2 regions of the Streptomyces kanasensis genome follow, and region 1 is predicted to be linked to the other one. Evidence: riboswitches for the same ligand, from Rfam matches in the RefSeq annotation. Region 1 holds a riboswitch; the other holds the start of a gene.

Region 1 (3,741 bases):
GTGCGGGAGGGGGTCGGCGGGCACGCCGAGCCGGGTTCCGCCACTCTTCCGCATATGGGAGACTGGTCTAGACAACCACTAGCACGTGAAGGGCAACACCATGGCTGAGCGCCGCGTCAACGTGGGTTGGGCCGAGGGCCTGCACGCCCGCCCCGCCTCCATCTTCGTCCGTGCCGCCACGGCGTCGGGCGTCCCCGTGACGATCGCCAAGGCCGGCGGCACCCCGGTCAACGCCGCGTCGATGCTCGCCGTGCTGGGTCTCGGCGCGCAGGGCGGCGAGGAGGTCGTGCTGGCCTCCGACGCCGAGGGCGCGGACGCCGAGGCGGCACTGGACCGTCTGGCGAAGCTGGTCGCCGAGGGCCTGGAGGAGCTGCCCGAGACCGTCTGACGGTCCCCCGGCAGCACGACGGAGCCGCACCCCCTGGCCGGGGGTGCGGCTCTTGTCGTTGCCGGAGTGGGCGCGCGGGCGGGGAATTCCGGGCGCGAGGGATTACCGGGGGGACGGGCGCTTTCCCCGGACGAATTCCCGACCGTCGGCGCATTACGACATGCCGGTGTCGCCTCGTCGCCGCGCGTCCCCGCCACCATTTCCCGCACCGCGTTCCACGCCGCCCCCTTTTCCGGGCGCCCGCCTCGGGCGGAAAGGACTCGGGGCGCGCCCGCCTTTTTGTATACGAGGCCGCTGTTAATGCCGTGCGCCGGCGGTGTTTACGGGAGGTTGCGAACCCCTCACACCGTTCGCGCGGCGCAGCCGGTGGGAGCCGCGCCAGCGTTCGGCGTGCTGCGCGGTGAGCGCCCGGGCGCGCTCCGCGTCGCCGCGGGCGACGGCGTCGACGATGGCGCCGTGCTCGGCCCAGGCGTCCGTCGGGTGGGCGGGCTCGTCGACCACGTACATCCAGGCGATCTTGTGGCGCAGCTGGGTGAGCAACGAGGAGAGGCCGGGGCTCGCCGACGCCTGGGCGAGCGTCTCGTGGAACCAGCCCCCGAGCGCGCGCAGGTCCTCACCTGGGCCGCGGCGGGCCCCCTCCTGGCCGAGCCGGACGAGGCCGCGCAGCACCTTCAGGTGGGCGTCGGTGCGCCGCTGGGCGGCGCGGGCGGCGCCGAGCGGCTCCAGCAGCGCGCGCATCTCCAGGAGGTCGGCGGCCTCCTGCTCGGAGGGCTCGGCGACGCAGGCGCCGACGTGGCGGCGGGAGGTGACGAAGCCCTCGGACTCCAGGGTGCGCAACGCCTCGCGGACCGGTACGCGGGAGACGCCGTAGCGACGGGCGAGCTGCTCCTCCGTCAGACGGCTGCCGCGCGGCAGCGCCCCGGAGACGATGTCCGCCCGGATCGCCGTGCACACCGAATGCGCGGGAATGCGCATACCGAACCTCCGAACCGCTCCGCCCACCGTTTAATCCGCGCGACACCCAGGAGTTCGACGCTGTTGCGGTGACTCTATGGCAACCACACCGATTTTCCGATGCCGGGCCTGAATTCGTGGTGCTTTTTTGGACGTGCGCGGGCGCGCGGGAGGGGGTGTCCCGCCGACCTGATCGGCGGGACACCCCCTGGGGGCCGGAACGGCGCGGAGGCCCCGGCTCGTCGGCGAGCGGGGGCCTCCGTGAGCGGGTGGCGGGTCAGACGTTGACGCCGCGGGCCCGGAGGTAGGACACCGGGTCGATGTCGGAGCCGTACTCGGCGCTCGTGCGGGCCTCGAAGTGGAGGTGCGGGCCCGAGGAGTTGCCGGTGGAGCCGGAGACGCCGATCTGCTGGCCCGGCGCGACGCTCTGGCCGACGGAGACGCCGACCGAGGCGAGGTGGCCGTACTGGGTGTAGGTGCCGTCGTTCATGCGGATGACGACGTTGTTGCCGTAGGCGCCGCCCCAGCCGGCCTCGACGACGGTGCCGAGCCCCACGGAGACCACGGTGGAGCCGTAGGGGGCGTGGAAGTCGACACCGGAGTGGCTGCCGGAGGACCACATCGCGCCGGCCGACTGGTAGGCGGTGGAGACGTACGAGCCGGCGACGGGCAGCGTGAAGCTGTTCAGACGCTTGCGCTCCGCCTCGCGGTCGGCGCGCTCCTGCGCCTCGCGGGCGGCCTCGGCGCGGGCCTCGGCCTTGCGGGCCGCCTCGGCGCGGGCCTCGGCGTTGCGCTTGGCGGCCATCTCGGCCTCCGCCTGGCGCTCGGCGACCTCGGCGGCCAGCTCCTGCGCCGACGCCTGGTCCGCGACCTCGTCGGCCAGTTCGTAGTCGGCGATGGCGGTGGTGAGCCCGGTGTCCTCCGGGGCCGCGGTCCGGTCGGCCTCGGCGGCGAAGGCCGGGGACGCGAGGGTTCCGATGACGCCGGAGGTGGCGAGTGCGGCGACGCCGGCGGCGTGGGCGCTCTTGCGGCTCAGACGGCTGGGGGCGCGGTGCTTCCCGGTGGCACGGGTGAACGCCATGAAGTGGACGTGTCCTTTCCTTCCCTCTCGCCTACCGGGTTAGCTGACGGGTTCGGAGCAGGAAGGTCTCCTACGGGCCCCTCCGCACGGTGGCGAAGGCGTCCGATTCACCCCAGGGGACGGTGGGTCCCCGGCTCCCCAGGCTCGCGCCTGACGGGGATTCGGCGATCGCTGCCCGATGCCGCGGGTGCGGCGGATCATGCGGGCGGACAGCGACTAAGACGCTAAGCGGCTGATCTTTCAATAACCAAACGGACGCGGTTTTTTGTAGCGCACGCCACAGTGCAGACACCCCGCCTTGCCCACAAAACGGACACCCGGCCGGCAAGGGGAGAGCCCCGGCGTCCCTCGGGACGCCGGGGCTCCGTGTGCCCCTCCCGGTGCCGGGACGACGGGAACACGAGGTTCCGCGCGCGGCTCCGGACCCGGTGTCAATCAGCCCGCCACGACGGTGACTTCACCGATGCCGAGCGCCTCCACCGGCGCCTTGATCTGCGCGGCGTCACCCACGAGGACGGTGACGAGGCGGTCCTGCGGGAAGGCGCTCACGACCGCGGCCGTGGCCTCCACCGTGCCCGTCGCGTCCAGGCGCTGGTACAGCCGGGCCTGGAAGTCGTCCGGCAGGTGCTGCTCGACCTGGTCGGCGAGCGTGGCCGCGACGGACGCCGCCGTCTCGTACTTGAGCGGCGCCACGCCCACCAGGTTGTGCACGGCGGCGTCACGCTCCGCGTCGGTCAGCCCCTCGGCCGCGAGGGTCCGCAGCACCTTCCACAGGTCCTCCAGGGCGGGGCCGGTGTTGGGGGTGTCCACCGAGCCGCTGATGGCGAGCATCGCCGCGCCCGAACCGTCCGGCAGCGACCGCAGGACCTGACCGAAGGCCCGCACGCCGTAGGTGTAGCCCTTCTCCTCGCGCAGGACGCGGTCCAGGCGCGAGGTGAGGGTGCCGCCCAGGCAGTACGTGCCGACGATCTGGGCCGGCCACACGCTGTCGTGCCGGTCGGGGCCGACGCGGCCGATGAGCAGCTGCGTCTGCACGGCTCCCGGCCGGTCCACGATGACGACGCGACCGGTGTCGTCGGCGGTGACGGCCGACGCGGCGCGCTCCCGGGGCGCGTCGCCCGTCCACGCGCCGAGCGTGTCGCCGAGGACGGCGTCCAGGTCGATCCCGGTCAGGTCGCCGACGACGACCGCCGTCGCCGACGCGGGACGGACATGGGCCTCGTAGAAGGCGCGCACGGCCGCGGCGTCGATCCGGGCGACGGTGTCCTCGGAGCCCTGGCGGGGACGGGACATCCGCGAGGTGGCCGGGAACAGCTCG
Region 2 (3,741 bases), on a different contig from region 1:
ATGGTCTTCCAGCCGTCCCAGTCGTCCTCGAACAGCGGGTCCTCGATGGAGACAAGCGGGTACGCCTCGACGAGCTCGGCGTAGTACTCGGTCATCTCGGCGGCCGTGCGGGACTTGCCCTCGAAGGCGTAGGCGCCGTCCTTGTGGAACTCGGACGCGGCGACGTCCAGGGCGAGCGCGATGTCGCGGCCCGGGGTGTAGCCGGCCTGCTTGATCGCCTCCAGGATGAGGTCGAGCGCGGCGCGGTTCGACTCCAGGTTCGGGGCGAAGCCGCCCTCGTCGCCGAGGCCGGTGGACAGGCCCTTCTCCTTCAGCACCTTCTTGAGGGTGTGGTAGACCTCGGTGCCCCAGCGCAGGGCCTCGGAGAAGGACTCCGCGCCGATCGGCGCGATCATGAACTCCTGGATGTCCACGTTGGAGTCGGCGTGCGAGCCGCCGTTCAGGATGTTCATCATCGGCACCGGCAGCAGGTGCGCGTTCGGGCCGCCCAGGTAGCGGAAGAGCGGGAGGTCGGAGGCCTCGGAGGCGGCGTGCGCCACGGCGAGGGAGACGCCGAGGATGGCGTTGGCGCCGAGGGAGGACTTGTCCGGGGTGGCGTCCAGGTCGAACATCGCCTGGTCGATGAGGCGCTGCTCGGTGGCGTCGTAGCCGACGAGCTCCGGTCCGATCTGCTCGATGACGGCGAGCACCGCCTTCTCGACACCCTTGCCGAGGTAGCGGTCCTTGTCACCGTCGCGGAGCTCGAGGGCCTCGAACGCACCGGTGGAGGCACCGGAGGGGACGGCAGCACGGCCGGTGCTGCCGTCGTCGAGGCCGACCTCGACCTCGACCGTGGGGTTGCCTCGGGAGTCCAGGATTTCCCGGGCTACGACGACGTCGATGGACGGCACGAGCATCTCCTTCTGGGATGTGACGCGTGGAGTGCAGGGGCTTCACCCTTGCGGCAAGAGCCTAACCGGCTCCGGGGCCGGTGCCCGCGACCGCCCGCCTCCTGGGACGAAAAAGGGCACAACCACCCATGAGTCGGGACGAACTGACAGCGTCCCTACTGATGAGTAATCACGCTGAGCGGGTCGACACTCATCCGTCCTGGCCCGGTTCGCCCCGTTTCGTACGGGAGTCGTGACGACGGAGGGCCCCGGTCCGACCCACCCCCGGGTGGAGGGCGCGTCGGGCCGGGGCCGGTCGCCGCGGGAGGGGGTCAGCTCAGGTGGAGCTGCTGGCCCGGGTAGATCAGGTCGGCGTCGGAGACGATGTCCCGGTTCAGGTCGAACAGCTTCTTCCAGCCGCCCGTGACCTTCTCGGCCGTGGCGATGGAGCCGAGCGTGTCGCCGGCCTTGACGCGGTACTCGCCGTCGCCCTTCTCGACCTTCGCACCGGTCGGGGTGGTGACGGTGCCGGAGGACTTCGGGGCGGCCTTGGGCGTCGCGGCCTTCGGCGCGGTGCGCTGCTCGCTGCGCGTGGTGGGCTCCTCGGCGGTGCGCTCGGCGGCGGCGCCGTCGTACGCGGCACCGGACAGGCCGACGCCGCAGCTCGGCCACGCGCCCTTGCCCTGGCCGGCGAGGACCTTCTCGGCCACGGCTATCTGCTGCGACTTGGAGGCCTTGTCGGCGGTCTGGGCGTACGCGGTGCCGCCGTAGGCCGCCCAGGTGGAGGCGGAGAACTGCAGGCCGCCGTAGTAGCCGTTGCCGGTGTTGATCGACCAGTCGCCGCCGGACTCGCACTGCGCGACGCGGTCCCACTCGGCGGCGGTGGCGGCGTTCGCGGTCGTGGCGCCGAGCAGCGGGGCGGCGACGGCGGCACCCGTGATGCCGGCGAAGGCGGCGAAACGGACGGCCTTGGACGGGCGGCGGTGCTTGCGCTTGCCGGAAGAAAGCATGGTTGTGTCTCCTCACCGACGCCTACGAGGTGAGCTGTCGGGTTCGGGCCTGGTGAGTGCCCGGCCGTGCGCTGGGTGGCGCACGGCTTCACCCCTAGCCGGTCCCGGCCGTCCTCGGACGGCCCGGCCCCGGCGCTTACCTTGGGTCCCCCGCTCCTGCCCACGGCGCTGGAAGCGTCGACTGTTCCCGTCGCCGGCGGCAGGATTCGGCGTTACCGGTCGGACGGGGCCCGCGGTGGCGAGCTGGTCTCGACGGTAATCACAGACCGCCCCGAAGTTCAAAGGGGGACATCCGGGTCAATCTGCCCCTACTTGCCTGTCCCTTACGGGTGTTTGCGCAGGTAGGGGCCGAAACGGACGGACCGGGCGGCGGCGACGCACCAGTTGGGGTGAAGAGACTCTTGTCTCACTTCCGAGAAACGGACATTCAGCCCGTAACTACCCCTCGGACGGGGCGAGATCGAGGCTCTGGCCAGGGACGATGAGGTCCGGGTCGGTGCCGACGGCCTCGCGGTTGGCGTCGTAGAGGGCCGTCCAGCCGCCGGGCACCTCGTGCGCGTCCGCGATGGCCCAGAGGTTGTCGCCGGGCCGGACCGTGTACGTGCCGTCGGCCGCGAGACCGTCGGCGGTACGTGCCGTGGCGTCACCCCGCGAGGTGGGCGTACCCGTTCCGCGCCCTTCGACCGCGGCGCCGGCGTCGACGGAGCCGTCACCGGGGACCGGGGCCGTCGGACCGGCCGCGCCCTCCTCCTTGGCCGGCTCGCCGCGGTGCTTGCCGGTGCCGGACGCGGGGGTCGGGACCCCGCCGTCGACGGGGGCCTCGCCGGGGGCCGTCGGGGACGGCTCGGCGGTGGACCCGCCCGGGGCGGTCGGCGTCGCCGCCGGCGCGGTCGGCGACGCGGTGGCGCCGGAACCCGCGGGGGCGCCGGTCTCACCGGAGCCGGTCTCACCCGAGCCGGGCGCGCCGGAGCCGGTGGCGGCCTCGGTGCCGGTCGCGGGCCGGTCCGCCGTGGAGGGCGTGCCGGCGTCGGGGGCGGGCTCGGCGGACGCCTCGGGCTCCTCGGCGCTCGCCGACGGGGCGGGCGAGGTGCCGGGGTCGGTCTCCGTGGTGGAGCCGCCGCCGACGGTCAGGCCGGCGATGGGGGCACAGGTCTGCCAGGCGGCGGCGCCCTGCGCGGCGAAGACCTTCTCCGCGACGGCGATCTGCTGGGCGCGGCTGGCGAGGTCGGCGCGGGGCGCGTAGGCCGTGCCGCCGTACGCCTGCCAGGTCTCCTGGGAGAACTGGAGGCCGCCGTAGTAGCCGTTGCCGAGGTCGGCGCTCCACATGCCGCCGGTCTCGCACTCGGCGACCCGGTTCCAGGTCTCGGCGTCGGCCGCGGACGCGGTGCCCGCGCCGAGCAACGGCAGGGCGATCGCGGATCCGGTCACCCCCGCGGCGACGACGAGGGCGGGGGCCTGACGGGGTCGACGGTGTCGTCCGTTCCCGGAGCGCATGCGTTCAACCTTTCGCGTGACTGCTGAGGTGACGGTGAACGTAGCGGCATTCGAACGCCAGTCACAAGTCGATGCAGGGGAGATTACGCGAAGATCACAGTCATGACGGAGTGTCAGCTTGCTTCGGGGGTGAACTCCACCGGCAGCGTGCGCAGTCCCCGCATGATGAGTCCGCCGCGCCAGCGCAACTCCTCCGGGGGGACGGCGAGGCGCAGGTCGGGCAGGCGCGTCAGCAGCGTGGCGAGCGCCGTCTGCCCCTCCAGCCGGGCGAGCGGCGCGCCCAGGCAGTAGTGGATGCCGTGCCCGTAGCCGAGGTGCTGGTTGTCGCTCCGCGCGAGGTCCAGGGTGTCCGGCCGGTCGAACCGCTC

What was found. Region 1 has a riboswitch for cyclic di-AMP ahead of ACF053_RS21400 (M23 family metallopeptidase). Riboswitches for the same ligand answer to the same signal wherever they lie in the genome.
Region 2: it holds a riboswitch for cyclic di-AMP, as region 1 does, so the genes downstream of both, ACF053_RS16145 (transglycosylase family protein) here and ACF053_RS21400 (M23 family metallopeptidase) in region 1, are expected to answer to the same signal.

Annotation. Positions count from the first base shown of each region.
Region 1 covers NZ_JBIBSF010000008.1:316,000-319,740, forward strand. Annotated here, with positions in the region: gene ACF053_RS21390 (HPr family phosphocarrier protein) at 101-388, shown strand; gene ACF053_RS21395 (GntR family transcriptional regulator) at 686-1,363, opposite strand; gene ACF053_RS21400 (M23 family metallopeptidase) at 1,620-2,423, opposite strand; cyclic di-AMP (ydaO/yuaA leader) riboswitch at 2,437-2,600, opposite strand; gene ACF053_RS21405 (M16 family metallopeptidase) at 2,859-3,741, opposite strand, start outside.
Region 2 covers NZ_JBIBSF010000005.1:485,762-489,502, reverse strand. Annotated here, with positions in the region: gene eno (phosphopyruvate hydratase) at 1-890, opposite strand, end outside; gene ACF053_RS16145 (transglycosylase family protein) at 1,202-1,879, opposite strand; cyclic di-AMP (ydaO/yuaA leader) riboswitch at 1,884-2,057, opposite strand; gene ACF053_RS16140 (transglycosylase family protein) at 2,318-3,373, opposite strand; gene ACF053_RS16135 (cytochrome P450 family protein) at 3,487-3,741, opposite strand, start outside.